One region of the Dactylosporangium sp. CA-152071 genome, then DNA from elsewhere that is predicted to be linked to it. Evidence: riboswitches for the same ligand, from Rfam matches in the RefSeq annotation. Region 1 holds a riboswitch; each other region holds the start of a gene.

Region 1 (4,819 bases):
CCGAAGACGGCGCGCGGCCCGACGGCGTTGGTCATGCGCTCAACTCCTGACAGACGGCGGAGACCATGCGGTGTGCCCGCGCGCGGGCGGCGGGGCGGTCCAGCAGCAGCGCGTCGAGCAGGAGCGGCGAGACGATCGCGGCGACCGCGTCCTCGCGGTCCTTCGCCGGGGCGCCCGCGGCGCGCAGCACGGTGTGGAACGGCGCCAGGAGGTCGGTGACGTACCGCTGGCGCAGCGGCACCGCCGCCGGGTCGGAGGCGGCGGCGACGACGAGGGCCTGCAGGAACGCGCCGACGGGCCGGTCGCGGAGCCGGTCGCACAGCTGGTCGACGGCGGCGTGCAGGTCCTGCGCCGGCTCGCCGGTCGGCGCGCCGGGCGGCAGCGGCGCGACGTCGATCAGCGCGGCGAGCACCGCGCCGGGCGTGGGCCAGTGCCGGTAGATGGTCGACCGGGACACGCCGGTGACCTGGTGCAGCCGCTGCGCGGTCAGCGCCGCCGCACCCTCGGCCAGCAGCAGCTCCAGGGCCGCGGTCAGCACGACGGTCTCGGTGTCGGAGGTGGGGCCGGCGGGTCGGCCAGGTCGGGTCACGAGCGTTGACGGTACACCTTGTACGCGAAACTATTAAGCGATACATTCCGCACCGGAAACTGCTGCCGAGCCTGGAGGCACCCATGCGCCCGCACGTGGAGATCGTCGACGAGCGTGACCTGATCTGGCACCTCGCCGAGTTCCAGCACGCCACCGGCACCGCCGAGCAGCGCAACCTCAGCTACGACGAGGAGGACGGATCGGCCTCGCTGAAGGTCCGCTTCACCGGCGACTGGTCGCGGCCCGCCGGCGTACACGACGCGGACACCGAATGGTTCGTGCTGTCCGGCGAGGTCGTCATCGGCGACACCGCCCTCGGGCCGGAGGGCTACTGGACCGCGCCCGCCGGCGTGTGGACCCCGCCGGTCACGGCGACGGCCGGCACGGAGATCCTGCTGTTCCGCGAGTACGGCGACTGGCACTTCCACCCTGAAACCAAGGACCGCGAAACCGTGCGGCCCGACCAGAAGCTCGTCGTGCTCGACAGCGCCCGGATGCCGTGGATCGACGTCAAGGACGGCTCCCCGATGCGCTTCGACCTCGGCGGCACGCCGGTGCCGGGCCTGTTCATCAAGCTGCTGCACCGCGACGAGAAGACCGGCTTCTACACCCGGCTCATCAAGGCCAAGCCCGGCTGGCGGGAGGTGCCGCTCGCACACCACCCGTGCTCCGAGGAGGCGTACTGCCTCGACGGCGGCTTCGACTACAACTTCGGCAAGATGTGGCCCGGCACGTACTTCTGGCGCCCGCCGCTGATCCGCCACGGCGACTTCACCGCCGACGCCGAGGCCGGCTGCACGTGGATCGTGCGCTCCGACGCGGACCTCGTCGACTGGTACACCGACAACGCCCGCGTCCAGATGCACGGCGACGCCACCAACTGGGGCGAGGGCTTCCCGCACAGCGCCGCGCCGCGGTTCATCGAGCCGGTCCGCTCCCGCAGCATCGGCCGCTGGAGCGACCCGACGCACCAGTGAAGGCATGTATGGTGTTCGGTGCAGCTGGTTCGGCCGGTCCCCCAGGACCGGCCGTGGCAACAGGGAATCCGGTGCGAATCCGGGACTGCCCCGCAGCGGTGAGTGGGAACGACCGCCGTCATTGAGCACTGGGCCGCGAGGCCTGGGAAGCGACGGCCAGTAGGCGACCCTGGACGACATCCAGGGTCACGCCCGCGAGTCCGAAGACCTGCCAGCGCACCGCGCGCCGCCCGGCGTGCGGTGGTCGGAGGCCGCGCGGGACGGCCGACGCCATCGAACGGCCCACGCGGCGCGCCGCCGCGCGGCCGGTGGCGTCCCCCCGTGCCAGTCCGGCCGTCGTGACTGTGCACCGAGGGGACACATGAGCACCACATTCGGGCTGAGCACCGTGCTCGGCTACCCGCGCATCGGCGGGAACCGCGAGCTGAAGCGGGCCGTCGAGGCCTACTGGGCCGGCACCATCGACGAGGACACCCTGGAGCGCACGGCGGCGACGCTGCGCGCCGACGTGTGGCAGACGCTGCGCAACGCCCGCCTCGCGGCGATCCCGTCGAACACGTTCTCCTACTACGACCACGTCCTCGACACCGCCGTCGCGGTCGGGGCGACACCCACGCGGTTCACCGCGCTCGGGCTGTCGAAGCTCGACACGTACTTCGCCATGGCCCGCGGCGTGGACGCCGAGCCGGCGCTCGAACTGACGAAGTGGTTCGGCACCAACTACCACTACCTGGTGCCCGAGATCGGACCCGACACCGTCTTCGCCGCCGACCCGGCCAAGGCGCTGCGGGAGCACGCCGAGGCCCGCGCCCTGGGCATCGAGACCCGGCCGGTGCTGGTCGGACCGGCCACGTTCCTGCTGCTGGCCAAGGGCGACGACCCGTTCGCCCGGCTCGACGACCTGGTCGGCGTCTACGCCGAGATCCTCGCCGCCCTCGCGGATGCGGGTGTCTCGTGGGTACAGCTGGACGAGCCGGCCTACGCCACGGACCGCGGCCCGGACGAGATCGACGCGCTGCGCCGCGCCTACTCCCGGCTCGGCGCGCTCAGGGCCCGGCCGAAGCTCTTCGTCGCCACGTACTTCGGCGAGATCGGCGACGCCCTGCCGGCCCTGCTGGACACGCCGGTCGAGGCGATCGGCCTCGACCTGGTCGCCGGCCCCGGCAACCTCGACCGGCTCGCGGCCGCCGGACCCCTCGGCGGCAGGACGATCGTCGCGGGGCTCGTCGACGGCCACAACGTCTGGCGCACCGACCTGCGCGCCGCGGTCGCCGCCGGGGCGGTCGTCGCCGGCCTGGCCGACCACGTGGCGGTGTCCACGTCCTGCTCGCTGCTGCACGTGCCGGTGGACCTGTCCGTCGAGACCCGCCTCGACCCGGGCCTGCACGAGCGGCTCGCGTTCGCGCGGCAGAAGGTCGACGAGGTCGTGCTCCTCGGCCGCGCGCTGCGCGACGGCACGGCCCACCTGCCCGCGCCGCTGCCTCCGCCCCCGGCGGCGTGGCGGCACGACGAGGTGCGCGCCCGGCTCGCCGCCCTCACCGCCGCGGACCGGCGGCGCGGCGACTCCACCGCCCGCGCCGCCCGCCAGCAGGAACTGCTCGGGCTGCCCGACCTGCCGACGACCACGATCGGCTCGTTTCCGCAGACCGCCGAGCTGCGCGGGGCCCGCGCCGCGCTGGCCGCCGGCACCCTCGACGACGAGGGCTACACCGCGCTGATGCGGGCCGAGGTCCGGCGGGTCGTCCGGCTGCAGGAGGACCTCGGCCTGGACGTGCTCGTGCACGGCGAGCCGGAGCGCAACGACATGGTGCAGTACTTCGCCGAGCAGCTGTCCGGGTTCGCCGCCACCGAGCACGGCTGGGTGCAGTCGTACGGCTCCCGCTGCGTCCGCCCGCCGATCCTGCACGGCGACGTGGCCCGCAGGGCGCCGATGACGGTCGGGTGGGCCACGTTCGCCCAGTCGCTGACCACCCGGCCCGTCAAGGGGATGCTCACCGGCCCGGTCACCATCCTCGCGTGGTCGTTCGTCCGCACCGACCAGCCGCTCGCCGGCACCGCCGACCAGGTCGCGCTCGCGCTGCGCGACGAGTGCCGGGACCTCGAGGCCGCCGGGATCCGGGTGATCCAGGTGGACGAGCCGGCGCTGCGCGAGACGCTGCCGCTACGCCGGGCGGCGCAGGGGGCCTACCTGGACTGGGCGGTCGACGCGTTCCGGCTCGCGACCAGCGGCGTCGCCGACGACACGCAGATCCACACCCACCTGTGCTACTCCGAGTTCGGCGACGTCATCACCGCGATCGACGCCCTCGACGCCGACGTCACCAGCATCGAGGCGTCCCGGTCGAAGATGGAGGTCCTCGACGACCTCGCCGCCGCCGGGTACCGGCGTGGCGTCGGACCCGGCGTGTGGGACATCCACTCGCCGCGGGTGCCGTCGCGCGAGGAGATGGCCGAGGCGCTGCGCCACGCGGTCGCGGCCGTCCCGGCCCGGCGGCTGTGGGTCAACCCCGACTGCGGCCTGAAGACCCGCGGCTACGCCGAGGTCGAGGCGTCCCTGCGGCATCTCGTCGCGGCCGCCGCCGAGGTCCGCGCCGGCTGATCTCTGGAGCCGTGGCACGTGCCGGCGCCTCACGTCGGGGTCGGCACGTGCCGTTGGCGTTTGCGGCCTGTGTACAGCGAAGCCCGGCGCGCTGCAGGCCTGTCGTCCTCGGTTGGCGTCAGCACATGTTGACGATTTCCGCGTCGTCAGCTTATGCTGACGGTATGACCGTGATCGACGAGCTCGGTCGCGCCGCGCACGACAGCGACCACGACGTCGCGCTGCGGGCCGTCGCCCGCCTGCGCCGCCTGACCGAGCAGCTGGAGGCCGAGCGGGTCGCCGCCGCCCGCCGGGACGGATGGTCGTGGCAGGACATCGCGCTGCGGCTCGGCGTCACCAAGCAGACCGTGCACCGCAAGCACCGCGGCACCGGCGACGACTGATGCGCCACTGCCACCGTCGACCGCGAACGCCGGCCGCCATCACTGATCGCCACCACCGATCGCCATCGCCGGTCGCCATCACCGATCGCATCGTCGTCGCGAGGAGGACTGATGTTCCGCGGTAGCCATCCCGACCTGTGCCGGACCATGGGCCGCGCCGTGCTGCGGGCCCGCGAGCTCGGCCACCCCCGCACCGGCAGCGAGCACCTGCTGCTCGCGCTCACCACCGGCACCGACGAGGTCGCCGCCGTGCTCGCCCGGCACGGCGCGA
Region 2 (4,819 bases), 2.2 Mb from region 1:
GTTGCGGCTGTCGATGAGGGGGAGGATGCCGGCGCCGTACGCGCCCGGCTTGGACCCGAAGACGCGCAGCGTGGCGCGCCGCTCGTCGCCGTGCGTGGCCACGTCGGCGGCGACGTGGGCGCGGACGTAGTTGTCGTCGGGGGACTCGTCCAGCGCGGCGACCAGCTGCACCGCGTCGTCCAGCAGCGCGACCACGTGCGGGAACGCGTCGCGGAAGAAGCCGCTGATGCGCATCGTGACGTCGATGCGGGGGCGGCCCAGCTCGGCGAGGTCGACGGGGGCGAGGCTGACCACCCGGCGGGACGCGTCGTCCCAGACGGGCCGGACACCGAGCAGCGCGAGCGCCTCGGCGATGTCGTCGCCGGCGGTGCGCATGGCGCTGGTGCCCCACATCGACAGGCCGACGGAGCGCGGCCACGCACCGTGGTCGGCCTTGTAGCGGGCGAGCAGCGAGTCGGCCATCGCCTGACCCGTCTCCCACGCGAGCCGGCTCGGGATCGCCTTCGGGTCGACGGAGTAGAAGTTGCGCCCGGTCGGCAGCACGTTGATCAGCCCGCGCAGCGGCGACCCGCTCGGCCCCGCCGGGACATACCCTCCGTCCAGCGCATGCAGGACCATCGTCAGTTCGTCGCCGGTACGGGACAGCCGCGGCACGATCTCCCGTGCGGCGAACTCCAGCACCCGTACCACATCCGGCAAATCCGAAATGTCGGAGATGTCGGTGGTGGGCCAGCCCCGTGACTCCATCTCCGCCACAAGGGCGCGGGCCTGCGACTCGGCCTCGTCGACCGACACGCGCGCGGTCGAGCCCTCGGTCAGGCCGAGGGCCTCGCGCAGGCCGGGCAGCGCGACCGTGCCGCCCCACAGCTGCCGCGCCCGCAGCATGGCGAGGACCAGGTCGACCCGGGCCTCGCCGGCCGGCGCGACGCCGAGCACGTGCAGCCCGTCGCGGATCTGGACGTCCTTGATCTCGCAGAGCCAGCCGTCGATGTGCAGGATCAGCTCGTCGAACCCGTCGTCACCGGGCCGGTCGGCCAGGCCCAGGTCGTGGTCGAGCCGCGCCGCCTGCAGCAGCGTCCAGATCTGCCCGCGGATCGCCGGCAGCTTCGCCGGGTCGAGGGCCGCGATCGTCGAGTGCTCGTCCAGGAGCTGCTCGAGGCGGGCGATGTCACCGTACGACTCGGCGCGCGCCATCGGCGGGATCAGGTGGTCGACCAGGGTGGCGTGCGCCCGCCGCTTCGCCTGGGTGCCCTCGCCGGGGTCGTTGACCAGGAACGGGTAGATCAGCGGCAGGTTTCCGAGGGCCGCGTCGGCACCGCACGAGGCGGACATCCCGACCGTCTTGCCCGGCAGCCACTCGAGGTTGCCGTGCTTGCCGACGTGCACGACCGCGTGCGCGCCGAACTCGTCGGCGAGCCACCGGTACGCGGCCAGGTAGTGGTGGCTCGGCGGCAGGTCGGGGTCGTGGTAGATCGCGACGGGGTTCTCCCCGAAGCCGCGCGGCGGCTGCACCATCACCACGACGTTGCCCTCGCGCAGCGCGGCGAGGACGATCTCGCCGCCGGGGTCGCGGGACGTGTCGACGAACAGCTCACCGGGCGCCGGCCCCCAGTGCCGCTCCATGTCCTCCCGCAGGTCGGCGGGGAGCGTGTCGAACCAGCTCCGGTACCGGGCGGCGGAGATCCGGATTGGGTTGCCGCGCAGCTGGTCCTCGGTGAGCCAGTTCACGTCCTGCCCGCCGGCGGCGATGAGCGTGTGCATCAGCGCGTCGCCGTCCTTCGGGAAGCCGTCGGCGCCGACGTACCCCTGCGCGTGCATCGCATCGAGCAGCCGCACGACGCTCGCGGGCGTGTCGAGGCCGACCGCGTTGCCGATCCGCGCGTGCTTCGTCGGGTACGCGCTGAGCATCAGCACGATCTTGCGGTCCTCGGGCCGCAGGTGCCGCAGCCGGGCGTGCGCGACCGCGGTCCCGGCGACCCGGCCGGCCCGCTCCCGGTCGGCGACGTACACGGTGAGGCCGTCGGCGTCGATCTCCTTGAACGAGAACGGCACCGTGATGATCCGGCCGTCGAACTCGGGGATCGCGACCTGCGTCGCGGTGTCCAGCGGCGACAGCCCGTCGTCGTTGGCGTCCCAGGTGTCGCGGGAGCTCGTGAGGCACAGCCCCTGCAGGATCGGCACGTCGAGCGCGGCCAGGGCGCCGACGTCCCACGCCCCGTCCTCGCCGCCGGCCTGCGCGTCGGCGGGCCGGGTGCCGCCCGCGGCGAGGACCGTGACGACCAGCGCGTCCGCCTGCCGCAGCGTGTCGAGCAGCTCCGCCGGGGCGGCCCGCAGCGACGAGGCGAACACCGGCAGGGCCCGCCCGCCCGCGTCCTCGACGGCCTCGCAGAGCGTCTCCACGAACGCGGTGTTTCCCGCCAGGTGGTGCGCCCGGTAGTAGATGATCCCGACGGTCGGACCGTCGGCCGTGGAGTCCCGGTCCAGCACTCCCCACGCGGGGGTCTGCACCGGCGGCGCGAACCCGTGGCCGGTCAGCAGGACCGTGTCGGAGAGGAAGTTGTGCAGCTCGGCGAGGTTGGCGGGGCCGCCCTCGGTGAAGTAGGCGTGGGCCTCCGCGGCGACGCCGGCGGGCACCGTCGAGTGGCGCATCAGCTCCGCGTCGGGCAGCGACTCACCGCCGAGCAGCACCACCGGCGCCGGCAGGCGCAGCAGCGTGTCGAACCCCTCCTGCCAGTCGCGGTAGCCGCCCAGGAACCGCACCACGACCAGGTCGGCGCCGTCGGCCAGGGCCGGCAGCTCCTCCACGGTGAGGCGGGACGGGTTGGCCAGCCGGAACGCCGCGCCGCTCGCACGGGCGCTGAGCAGGTCGGTGTCGGACGTCGACAGCAGCAGGATCACGCCGGGGTCCTCCCTCGGGGTCCGCGCCCCAAGTCGGTCGGGAAAGGTTCCGGCGGCGGAGAGTCTCCTGGCTCCCGGATCGGCGCTCGCCTCCGGCCTTCCCGGGCTCGCACCCGGTGGCCGTCGTCTCCGGCCTCCGGGGCGCTGGGCCCGGTGGCCGTCGTCGGAGGTCCACTCCCCGGTCACAGTGGCGGGACCGCGCCGGATTCACACCGGCTTCCTCCACACGTCGCCGTACAGCACCGCCAACTCTGCCGGTCACGGCTTCCTTGCGTCAAGCTCGCCCGGGCCGGCCGCCGCCGGTCGGCCCGCTTGGCCGGGTCGCTTGGTCGGCTTCCTTGGGTCGGGGGCGGCGCTGCGCAGTAGTATCCGGCGCGTGCAGGCTGCCAGTGGACGTGACGCTCCGGACCGGTGCCCGGGTGCCGTGCAGGTCCACGCGGCGGCCGACGGCGGTCTTGCCCGCGTCCGGCTGCCCGGCGGGCGGCTGACCGTCCCAGCCCTCGCGGTCCTCCGCGCCGCCGCCGCGGACCTCGGCGACCCCGCCCTGGAGCTCACCTCGCGCGGAAACGTGCAGATCAGAGGGCTGCGGCCGGACGCGTCGCCGGAGCTGGCGGCCAGGCTCACCGCCGCGGGACTGCTGCCGTCGGACACCCACGAGCGGGTCCGCAACATCATCGCCAGCCCGCTCAGCGGCCGCGACGGCCTCGGCGAGCTGGACGTGCGGCCGGTGGTGGCCGCGTTCGACGCCGGGCTGTGCGCCGACCCCGCGCTGGCGGCGCTGCCCGGCCGGTTCCTGGTGACCGTCGACGACGGGCGCGGCGACGTGTCCCCGCTCGGCGGCGACGTCGGCCTGCACGGCGACCGCCTCCTCCTCGCCGGGCTCCCGACCGCGGGCCGGGGCGGTGACAACCCCGCTGAGCTGCTGCTCCGGGCGTCCCGGGCGTTCCTGGACGAGCGCGCTGCGCAGGGCGGCACCGCGTGGCGGCTGGCCGAGCTGACCGACGGCCCGGCCCGGGTGGCGGCCCGCCTGGGGTTCGCCCCCGGTACAGACGTTGACCAATTCGTAGGCTCGCCTGGGCCGGCGGTCGGACGGGCCCCGCAGGTCGGGGGACTGGTCGCGCTGACGGTGGTCGTACCACTCGGGCTGCTGACACCGGAGCAGTCGGCCGCGCTCGTCGCGGCGGCGCCGGGGGAGATCATCGTCACGCCGTGGCGGACCGTCGTCGTGCCCGACGTGCCGGTCGAAGAAGCTGGACGTCTCGAGTCACTGCTGACGACCGCCGGCCTCGGCACCGACCCCGCGACGCCGTGGGCCGGGGTCACGGCGTGCGCCGGCCGGCCCGGCTGCGCGAAGGCCCTCGCCGACGTGCGCGCCGACGCCCGCGCGGCCGTCCTCAGCGGTCTCGACCATGCGTTGCCGGTGCACTGGGTCGGCTGCGAACGGCGCTGCGGCGCACCGAAGGGAAGGCACGTGGAGATGCTCGCGACCGCCGACGGCTACCGGGTGCTGTCATGACGGCTCAGGAGACCGTCGCTGATGGCGCCTCCGGTTCCGTCCAGGACGGTGGTTTCGACTACGTCAAGGACGGCGCGGAGATCTACCGGCGGTCGTTCGCGACGATCCGCGCCGAGGCCGACCTGTCCGCGCTGCCCGCCGACGTCGCCCAGGTCACCGTCCGCATGATCCATGCGTGCGGCATGGTCGACCTCGCCGGTGACGTCGGGTACAGCGCGGACGTCGTGCGCCTCGCCCGCGCCGCCCTGCGCGACGGCGCCCCGATCCTGTGCGACGCGGAGATGGTCGCCTCCGGCGTGACCCGCGCCAGGCTGCCCCGCGACAACGAGGTCCTGTGCACGCTGCGCGACCCGCGGGTCCCGGCGCTCGCCCACGAGCTGGGCACCACCCGCAGCGCCGCCGCCC
Region 3 (4,819 bases), 2.2 Mb from region 1:
CCGCGCGCCGAGGTGGCGCTGTACTTCACCGAGCAGCCCGCCTCGTTCGCCTGGTTCACGGTCACCGCGCCGTCCGGGCTGCGGGTCGAGGGCGGCTGGCGGACCGGGGAGCCGAAGCGGCTCGACAAGCCCGTCCAGGAGTACTTCATGGTCGACGGGAAGTTCGAGCCCAGGTCGTACAACACCGGTTTCCCGGCGCTCGTCCCGGTGTCGCACTGGCCTGAGCAGGGCCTTTACACGGCCGCCTACCAGACGGTCGCCTCCGACGGGGAGGCCGTGAAGGGGCAGCTGCGGTTCACCTACAGCGGCCCGGTGACGCCGGCGCCGGCGGGCTGGACCGCGCCGACCGCCGGCCCGTCCGAGGCGCTGACCCGCGCGCTCAACAAGGAGGGCACCCCGCCGGCGGCGGTCGGGCCGACCCAGGGCCCGCAGCAGGCGCAGCCGCCGGTGTCGGCGCCGGCGCCGGTGAAGACGCCGTTCGTGCTCACCGACTGGCTGATCCCGGCGCTGCTCATCGTGGGTGTCGGCCTCATGATCGGGCTCGCGGCCCGGCGTGCGCCGGTGCAGCCGGAGAAGAAACGCCGCAAGGCCGCCCTCCGCTGAGGAGGACGGCCGCGACGGCACCGGTCAGCCGGTGGTGGTGCCGCAGGTCGCCTGGATCTGCGCGGTGAGCCGCTCGGCGAAGGCCGGGTCGGCGATGACCCGCTGCTGGTACTGCTCGACCTGCGCGTCGGCCAGCCCCGTGTACAGGGGTTTGCTGGCGTACGCGTCGGCCATCGCCGCCGGGTCGGTGTAGACCCGCGACTGGACCGAGCACAGGTGCGCCGCGGTCGTGTCCAGGAAGATCGTCTCCATCCGTTCGGGTGTCAACGACGCACTGGCGGACGGTCCGGCCGTCGACGGTGCGGAGATCTTCGCCGGGGTCTTCGAGCCCTCGTCGCCGCAGCCCGCCAGGCCGGCGGTGACCGCGAGGGCGGCGATGGTGAGCAGCACACGCGAGCGGATCATGTCAGCGTCCTCCTTAGACGACGACCAGCGTGAGGTCGTTGGTGTCGGTGATGCCGCCGTACGTCTGCTTGACCGTCAGCTTGTAGGTGCCCACCGCCACGTTCGTGGCGTCGAACTTCACGGCGGCGAAGTCGTCGGTGCCGACGGCCAGCGCCGCGGCCTGGTTGGGCTGGGTGTACGCGCGCTCCTGCGGGTAGCTGACGACCAGGCCGGTCGGGCCGCCGGAGACGGTGATGCGCAGGTCGTCGACGCCGCCCTTGCGCGCCTGGAACACCAGCTGCGACCAGACCGGGGTCTTCTTCGGCACCGTCACCGTCGAGGTCTTCTGGGTGACGGCGTCCCCGGTGACCGACACGACCGGCAGGGTCGCGACCTGCGAGCCGGTGCGCTTCGTGCCGGTGCAGGTGGTCGCGCCGTCGGCCTTCTCGGTGTACGAGTAGTTCAGCGTCACCGGGTTCAGCGACACGAGCTTGTTCGTGGCGACGCTGATGTTGAACGCGATGTAGTCCACGCGCCCGGCGGCGAGCGAGTCACCCTTCGACAGCGACGAGTAGCTCTGCGTGTTCGACGGGTACGTGATGGTGAGGCCCGCCCCGGAGGCGGTGACCCGCACGTCGCAGACGTCGTCGGCCGCACCCCACAGTGTGCCCACCCAGCCCGACTGCCCCGGCAGCATCGGCGCGAGCAGCGGCACCACCAGGCCCAGGTCCGGGGTCGCGGCGCTGGCCGGCGCCGCGGCGGGAACGATGGCGGCCGCGCCCGCGGCGCAGGCGAGGGCGATCGAGGCTGAACGGCGCATCGGTAGAGGTCCTTCTCTGTTGATGATGGCTGCCTGATGACGAATTCCAGATCGGCCGGGCCGGCGGCCGGTTGAGCTAGCCGGTGAGCGCTATCCAGGTGTCGTACTGGTGCACCGCGATTCCCTCGAACGCGGCGTAGCGCTGCGCGGCCCGGTCGACGTCGCTGAGCGTGGCTCGCATGGCGCTGTCCGTGCCGCCGTGGAACGTGCAGTACGCGCAGTCACCGAGCGCCTGCGTCTCCGCGCCCAGCCGGGCCGGTTTCGCCGCCTTCCCGGCCCGCCGCAGCAGGTCGTCGGCGACGCCGAGCATCGAGTTGCCGCCGGTCGCGGTGTTGCGGTAGCTCATCACCGTGACGCCGTCGACCCGGGCGAGCACGGCGTCAGCCAGGTTCTCCCCGCCGACCTGGACCGTCGGCAGCCAGAAGGGCACGTCGAGCTCGACCGGCGGGCCGATCAGCACCAGCTCGTCCAGCAGCCGCAGCAGCTGCGGTACGAGCGCCGCCTGCCGCTCCTCCCAGGCCGGCAGCAGGTAGGGCTCGACGTCGACGTGCAGCCCCCGGAACAGGCCGGACGCCGCGGCGGCCCGCGCCCAGGCGAGCGCGGTCGCGTGGTCGGTCGTCCAGGCCGGTTCGCCGCCGAGCGCGTCGAGGGCGATCCCGGCGTCGTCACACAGCGCACGCAACCGGGTCAGCTCCGTCACGTCGGCGCGCGGGTCGTAGTACGCGAAGATCGTCGTCACCGAGCGTGCCTGCGCCCAGTCGACGACGGCCTCCGGCCGCTCCCGCTCCCACAGCCACATGGCCCGGGTGCCCGGCGGCGCCACGCTCGTCTCGGGCGCCAGGGGCGGCAGGCGCGGCCGTACCGACGCGACGAGCAGACCCATGGTCAACACGACGCACAGGACGGCGTGCGCGACGCTCCTCCACATGTCATCTGTTCGGCCGGTCGTGCCCGGCCCGAAGGATTTGGGTCACGTTGACGTCACTGGGAGCCGTGGGACACGATGAACCCCGAGCGGTCAAGGGAGGAACCCAGTGCGAATCTGGGACGGTCCCGCCACTGTGACCGGGGAGCCACCCTCCAGCGCAAGGGCCACGGCCGAAAGCCGGAAGGTCGGGGGATGGCGGCGATCCGGGAGTCAGGAGACTCCAGCCGCTCGTGCTCCATGACCCAGCGGGCGCGGACCCGCTCGAGGAGGATGTGCCCGTGACGTCGCCGTATCCGTTCTCGGCCGTGGTCGGCCTGCCCGACCTGCGCCTGGCCCTGCTGCTCACCGCCGTGTCACCGGCGATCGGTGGGGTCCTCGTCCGGGGTGAGAAGGGCACCGCCAAGTCGACCGTCGTGCGTGGCCTCGCCGCGCTCCTGCCGGAGGTCGACGTCGTCGCCGGCTGCCGCTTCGCCTGCGACCCTCTGGCTGCCGACCCTTCGTGCCCCGACGGCCCGCACACCGCCGGCACGCCCGCCGCCCGGCGCCGCTCCGCGCTGGTCGAGCTGCCCGTCGGCGCCACCGAGGACCGGGTCGTCGGCACCCTCGACCTGCAGCGGGCCCTCGGCGAGGGCGTGAAGGCCTATGAGCCCGGCCTGCTCGCCGCCGCGCACCGGGGCGTCCTCTACGTCGACGAGGTCAACCTGCTGCCCGACCACCTCGTCGACCTGCTCCTCGACGCCGCCGCGATGGGCCGCGCCCACGTCGAGCGCGACGGGGTCTCCGTCAAGCACGCCGCCCGCTTCCTGCTCGTCGGCACCATGAACCCGGAGGAGGGCGAGCCGCGGCCGCAGCTCGTCGACCGGTTCGGCCTGGTCGTCGGCGTGGCCGCGCCCGCCACGGTCGAGCCGCGGGCCGAGGTGGTGCGGCGGCGGCTGCAGTACGAGAACGACCCGGCCGGGTTCGCCGCCCGCTACGTCGAGCAGGACGCGGCCCTGGCGGGCAGGATCGCCGCCGCCAGGCAGATCCTGCCCCGGGTCACGCTGCCGGACGCGCAGCTGGACCGGATCGCGCGGATCTGCATCGCGTACCGGGTGGACGGCCTGCGCGCCGACATCGTCGTGGCCCGCACGGCGGTCGCCGTCGCCGCCTGGCACGGCCGGACCGTCGTGACGAAGGACGACCTGCGGGACGCGGCCCGGCTCGCGCTGCCGCACCGGCGCCGCCGCGACCCTCTGGACCCGCCGGGCGCGGACCAGGAGCGCCTGGAGGAGATCCTCGACCAGGAGCTCAACGGCCCCGACGACGCTTCCGACGACGGCGGCTCCGACACCGACGGCCCTGACGACGGCCCTGACGACGGCCCTGACGACGGCCCTGACGACGGCCCTGACGACGGCCCTGACACCGACGGCCCCGATGGCGGCGGCCCGGACAGCGGCGGTCCTGACGGCGGCGGTCCCGACGGCGGTGGCCCGCCTCCGCCGAGCGCTTCTACCGGCTCGTCCGACAATTCCGGCTCGTCGGGTCCGGTCGACGATCCGGGTGGCCGCCCGACCCCCGAACAAACGATGGTCAATACGTCGGACGTCGATGGGGGCACCGGTCCCGCCACGGGCCCGGCCGGGGACCTCGCGTTCGCGCAGGCCCCGTACAAGACGCGGCTCTTGAAGATCGGTGGGAGGGCCAACCGGCAGCAGGGCTCCCACGCCGGGCGGCGCTCACCCGCGCACGGCCGGCACGGCCGCGTCGTGCGGTCCCGGCAGCCCAGCGGCAAGCTCGTCAGCCTGCACCTGCCCGACACCGTGCGCGCCGCCGCGCTGCGCGGGTCCCGCCGCGTCCACGCCCGCGACCTGCGCGAGGCGGTCAAGGTGGGCCGGGAGGCCAACCTCGTGCTGTTCGTCGTCGACGCGTCCGGGTCGATGGCGGCCCGGCAGCGGATGACCGTCGTGAAGACGGCCGTGCTGTCGCTGCTGCGCGACGCGTACCAGCGCCGGGACAAGGTCGGCATGATCACCTTCCGCGGCGCGGAGGCCACCACGGTCCTCGAGCCGACCGCCAGCCACGAGGTCGGCGTGCTGCGCCTC
Region 4 (4,819 bases), 2.0 Mb from region 1:
CACGTACACGGTGACGCCCTGCCCGGGGTCGGCCGGGTAGGTGAACGCCTGGTTCAGGGGCAGGCTCCGCTGGTCGATGCGGTCGTCGCCCCAGTTCGGCGGGTTGTTCTGGGTGTCGAGGACGGTGATGCGCTGGACCGCCTCGACCGACGCGACGGCCGGGTCTGCGGCCAGCCGCTGCGCCTGCTGCACGGACATGTTCGCCGAGAAGCCCCGCTGCACGCTGTCGAACACGTGCCGGGTCTGCCCGCCGAACCTGCCGGTGAGCCGCTGGGCCTGGGTGGCGATCGCGGTGGAGCCGTCCTTCAGCGTGACGATGTAGCGGCCTGCCACCGCGTCGGGACTGTCCGCGTACAGGATCGCGCCCTGCGCGACGGCCGCCGCCGGCGCGGCCGCCGCGAAGGCACCGGCCAGCCCCGCCACGAGCGCGACGCCGGCCGCCGTAATTCGGTGGAACACGGTGAGACCTCCTCCGAGGGATGCCAGCTCCGTGGCCGGGTCCGGTTGACGCCGACCCCGGAGGGCTGGAGCAGAAGGTAGGAGGACGCGACCGGCGAAGGTCACCCCGGTGAACAGACGGCGACGATCTGCGCCGTCAAAACTGTTTATGAGTTGCGTGCGCTCACCGGCAGTGACCGGTGGATCGGTTGAGAAGCCAGCTGGCTATGAGCCGTCTGGCTAAAAGCTGCGTCGAAGGGTGCAGCGAAAGATCGCTCCGTGCGAGGCTGGCCGCGGCACCCGCACCAGCTCAGGAGGCACGGATTTGAGCAACAACCTGGATGTCGCGCTGAAGAGCGCGATGAACATCGAGGGGGCGTTCGCGGTCGCGCTCGTCGACTACACCAGCGGCATGACGCTGGGCACCCTCGGCGGCGGCGCCGACTTCGACATCACGGTGGCCGCGGCCGGCAACACCGACGTCGTGCGGGCGAAGCTGCGCACCATCGAGATGCTCGGTCTCGGCGAGCCGATCGAGGACATCCTCATCACGCTCGACAGCCAGTACCACATCATCCGGCCGCTGCACTCCCGCAACGGCCACGGGCTGTTCCTGTACGTCGCGCTCGCGAAGGCACGCGCCAACCTCGCGCTGGCCCGCCACCAGCTGCGCGCGATCGAGGAGGGCCTCGAACTGTGACGTCCGGCTTCTTCGGCGGCGCCCCCGACGAGGACGGCCTGCCGCGCAGGGAGGGCCTCGAGCCCGGGGGCGGCGTCGGTCAGCTGCAGTCGCCGCAGTTCGGCACGCGGCCCGAGCCGCTCGACGCCGCCCTGTCCCCGGTGCGCGCCGCGATGGCGGACCTGCGCCTGCGCGTGCCGGGGGTCCGCGGCAGCGTGCTCGCCGGCGTCGACGGCCTGCTGGTCACCTACGACCTGGGCGCGTACGACGCCGGCGGGGGCACCGAGCCGCACGACGCGGCCGCGCTGGCGGCGACGACGTTCGGCCTGGGCCGGCAGGTGGCGCTGGTGCTGGGGCAGTCACCGTTCCGGGACGCGACCATGCGCAACGACGGCGGCTACTTCACCGTGTACGCCGTGGACGGCAGCACGCTGCTCGCGGTGCTCGGCAGCGACGGGCTCAACGTCGCCCGCCTGCACCTGGAGGCCCGCCCGACCTGCCAGCAGCTCGCCGCGCTGCTCTGAGCCCCGCCCCGGCTCCGGTCCCGCCCGGCGCCGTGCCCGCCCCGCGCGGCGCCGGCTACCAGCGGTCGTGATGCACGGCGTCGGCGAGCGGTGCCCTGCGGCGCCAGCCGTGCCGCTCCAGGTCGGGGACGGACTCCAGGTGGGTCACCGGGCCCAGGCACAGCCAGGCGACCGGGCGGATGCCGGCCGGGACGCCCAGCAGCTCACGGACGAACGGCTCGCGGTAGAACGACACCCAGCCGACGCCGAGCCCCTCCGCGGTCGCGGCCAGCCACAGGTTCTGGATGGCGAGGCAGACGGAGTAGAGGCCGGCGTCGGCGATCGCGTGCCGGCCGAGGACCGCCGGGCCGCCGCGGCCGGGGTCGTACGTGACGACCACGGACAGGGTCGACTCCAGCACCCCGTCGATCTTGATGCGGGCGAAGGCCGCGGCCCGGTCGGCGTCGAGCGTCGCGGCGAACGTGTCGCGTTCGGTGCGGACGTGGTCGTGGAAGGCGCCGCGCAGGGCGGGGTCGCGGACGAGGACGAAGTCCCACGGCTGGGACAGGCCGACGCTCGGCGCGGCGTGGGCGGCGCCCAGCACGCGGTCGAGGACGTCGGCGGGGATCGGCGCGCCATTGAACTGGCCGCGCACGTCGCGGCGGCGGTGCACGACGTCGTACAGGTCGGTGCTCATCAGGGCAGGCTCCCGCTGCTCGTGGCCGCCCGTCACGGACGGCCGGTGACCGCGAGGCCGGTCTTCGGACTCTCGGATCAACGCCTGCACCGTCCGCCTTCCCAGCCCTGAGGCCAGTGACCGCGCACCGTCGGTGCGCATGGACGGCAGCTCCCCGATCACCGCGGCGGGCCCGTGCCGGATTCACACCGGCTTCCCGATTCTCCCCGGTCGCCCGGGGCACCTCGCTTCAGTTCGTGCCGTCCGGCAGCATACGCGGCGGCCCGGCCGGGCCGCGGCATTCGCGGACCGCAGGGGCTCAGTCCGCGCCATTCGCGGACCGTCAGGGCTCAGGGCACGCAGAGCCGGTAGTGAGTGGTGAGCCGGCCGTCCTCGACGAGGTGGAACGCGAGCGCCGGCGGCGGCTCGGGCCGGTCCTCGGGCTCCCACGGCAGCACCATCGTCGACTCGACGCCCGGCGCGGCGAGCACGGGCACGCCCGCGAACGTGCCGACGGCGGCGCTGTGGACGTGCCCGCACAGGACGGCGAGCACGTCCGGGTGGCGGCGGAGGACCTCGGCGAGCCGCCCGGCGCCGAGCTGGCGGACCTGGTCCGCGGCGGGCTTGCCGACCGGTACCGGCGGATGATGGCAGCACACGAGCGCGGGCGTGCCCGTCGCCGCCGCGAGGGTGCCGTCGAGCCACCGGAGGGTGCCGTCGTCGAGCCAGCCCTCGGCGTGCCCGGGCACCGACGAGTCGCACAGCGCGAACAGCACCCCCGCCACGGTCTCGGCGCGGTCGGTCCGGAACGCGGCCGGGTCGTCGTGATTGCCGGGCACCGCGAGGACGGGCACACCGAGCGTCCGGAGCCGGCCGAACGCCGCGTATTCGGCGTCGAGTCCGTGGTCGGCGACGTCGCCGGTGACGAGCACGGCGTCCACCGGTTCGCGGAGGCTGCCGATGTACGCGATGACGCGGTCGAACCGGTCGGGCGGCTGCGCGCCGAGGTGGAGGTCGCTGAGGTGGGCGATGAGCACCCCTGCCGGTTACCCCGGCCGGCGCGCGGCTACCGCGGCGGGTGCGCGTCGCCCGCGGTCCCGTGGCGGTCCCGTGGCGGTCCCGTGGTTATCGCAGCAGGTGTGCGCTGCCCGCGGTTTCGAACGCGGCGCGGACGTCGGCGATGCCCTCGGTGAAGTGGGCCCAGCTGTCGACGTGGACCGGCACCACGGTCTTCGCGTCCAGGAGCCTGGCCGCCGCCAGCATCCCGGCCGCGCCGAGGGTGAGGTCGGCGTCGCCGAGCAGCGCGGTGCGGGCCCGGCCGCCGAACAGGATCGCCACGTCGACGGACGGGAAGCGCTCCGCGACGGCGGCGACGACGTCCAGCGACGCGTTGTCGCCGCTGACGTAGACGGTCGGCAGGCCGTCGCCGTGCAGGACGAACCCGGTGACCGGGCCGGTGAGGTGTTCGGTGCCGTCGGGGCCGTGCTGCGCGGGGACGGCGGTGACCCGCACGTGGCCGTCGCCGCCGGGCCGGGGCAGGTCGGTGTGGGACCACGGCTCCAGGCCGGTGACCTGGCCGCCCAGGCGGGCGGCCGCCGCCGGGGTGCTGAGCACCACCGGTACCGACGCCGCGAACGCACGACCGAGGGTGTCGAGGTTGTCGGGGTGCTGGTCGTGAGAGAGCAGCACGACGTCGACGGCGCCGGCGTCGTCGGGGGTGCCGGCGGCGGGCTCGGTCTTGGTCAGCATGCGGCTGCCGAGCGGGTACTGCCCGGGCGGGTCGAACGTGGGGTCGGTGATGAACGTGACGCCACCGACGCCGAACACCACCGTCGGGCCGCCGAACCGCTGGAACTGCATCGTCATGGGCATCACCTTCGCCGGTCCCGGCGCCCGCCGGCAGTGGCTGGAACGCCATCCTCCGATACGATCAAGCCATGACGCGCTCGGCGACGACGGTCGGGGTGCTCATCGGCGACGGCGCGCCGATGCTGGAGGTCGCAGTGGCGCCCCGGGTGTTCGGCGTCGCGGCCGCCTTCGACGTGCGGACCGCGGGGGAGCACCCAGGCCCGCTGACGACGACGGCCGGCATCGCCCTCACCGCCCCGCACGACCTCGACGACCTCGACACCGCCGGCGTCGTCGTCGTGCCCGGCTGGCGGGTGCCCGGCGGCGCGCCGGTCGCGCCCGGCATCCTCGACCGGCTCCGCCGCGCGCACGACGAGGGCGCCACCGTGGTCGGGCTGTGCCTGGGCGCGTTCGTGCTCGCCGAGGCCGGCTTCCGCACCCCCTGACGCCGCCCGCTCCGCCCGGCTTCACGGCCGCCGCTTCCGGCTTGGCGGTGCGGCGGTTCCGGCGGCTCAGTGGGGGAGCAGGAGGGCGGGCAGGTCGCGCAGTGAGCCGATCCGGTGCGCCTCGCCGGGTGGGGCGGTGCCGGGGCGGTCGAGGTGGACGGCGTGCAGGCCGGCGGCGCGGGCCGGGAGGACGTCCAGGTCGTGGCGGTCGCCGACGCTCACGACGGTC

The links. Region 1 has a riboswitch for cobalamin ahead of metE (5-methyltetrahydropteroyltriglutamate--homocysteine S-methyltransferase). Riboswitches for the same ligand answer to the same signal wherever they lie in the genome.
Region 2: it holds a riboswitch for cobalamin, as region 1 does, so the genes downstream of both, cobN (cobaltochelatase subunit CobN) here and metE (5-methyltetrahydropteroyltriglutamate--homocysteine S-methyltransferase) in region 1, are expected to answer to the same signal.
Region 3: it holds a riboswitch for cobalamin, as region 1 does, so the genes downstream of both, ACQEVZ_RS13885 (VWA domain-containing protein) here and metE (5-methyltetrahydropteroyltriglutamate--homocysteine S-methyltransferase) in region 1, are expected to answer to the same signal.
Region 4: it holds a riboswitch for cobalamin, as region 1 does, so the genes downstream of both, bluB (5,6-dimethylbenzimidazole synthase) here and metE (5-methyltetrahydropteroyltriglutamate--homocysteine S-methyltransferase) in region 1, are expected to answer to the same signal.

The regions. Positions count from the first base shown of each region.
Region 1 is NZ_JBNJMZ010000001.1:895,084-899,902, forward strand. Features, by position in the region: gene ACQEVZ_RS03505 (maleate cis-trans isomerase family protein) at 1-35, opposite strand, end outside; gene ACQEVZ_RS03510 (TetR/AcrR family transcriptional regulator) at 32-589, opposite strand; gene ACQEVZ_RS03515 (DUF4437 domain-containing protein) at 673-1,566, shown strand; cobalamin riboswitch at 1,574-1,796, shown strand; gene metE (5-methyltetrahydropteroyltriglutamate--homocysteine S-methyltransferase) at 1,928-4,165, shown strand; gene ACQEVZ_RS03525 (helix-turn-helix domain-containing protein) at 4,330-4,548, shown strand; gene ACQEVZ_RS03530 (Clp protease N-terminal domain-containing protein) at 4,660-4,819, shown strand, end outside.
Region 2 is NZ_JBNJMZ010000001.1:3,100,439-3,105,257, reverse strand. Features, by position in the region: gene cobN (cobaltochelatase subunit CobN) at 1-2,898, opposite strand, end outside; cobalamin riboswitch at 2,939-3,160, opposite strand; gene ACQEVZ_RS13735 (precorrin-3B synthase) at 3,275-4,414, shown strand; gene ACQEVZ_RS13730 (precorrin-8X methylmutase) at 4,411-4,819, shown strand, end outside.
Region 3 is NZ_JBNJMZ010000001.1:3,133,817-3,138,635, reverse strand. Features, by position in the region: gene ACQEVZ_RS13905 (copper resistance CopC family protein) at 1-603, shown strand, start outside; gene ACQEVZ_RS13900 (hypothetical protein) at 628-1,008, opposite strand; gene ACQEVZ_RS13895 (hypothetical protein) at 1,022-1,807, opposite strand; gene ACQEVZ_RS13890 (hypothetical protein) at 1,884-2,735, opposite strand; cobalamin riboswitch at 2,806-2,978, shown strand; gene ACQEVZ_RS13885 (VWA domain-containing protein) at 3,014-4,819, shown strand, end outside.
Region 4 is NZ_JBNJMZ010000001.1:2,931,126-2,935,944, reverse strand. Features, by position in the region: gene ACQEVZ_RS12970 (S8 family serine peptidase) at 1-459, opposite strand, end outside; gene ACQEVZ_RS12965 (hypothetical protein) at 800-1,138, shown strand; gene ACQEVZ_RS12960 (roadblock/LC7 domain-containing protein) at 1,135-1,641, shown strand; gene bluB (5,6-dimethylbenzimidazole synthase) at 1,697-2,317, opposite strand; cobalamin riboswitch at 2,356-2,558, opposite strand; gene ACQEVZ_RS12950 (metallophosphoesterase) at 2,647-3,333, opposite strand; gene ACQEVZ_RS12945 (MBL fold metallo-hydrolase) at 3,422-4,162, opposite strand; gene ACQEVZ_RS12940 (DJ-1/PfpI family protein) at 4,234-4,590, shown strand; gene ACQEVZ_RS12935 (HAD family hydrolase) at 4,657-4,819, opposite strand, start outside.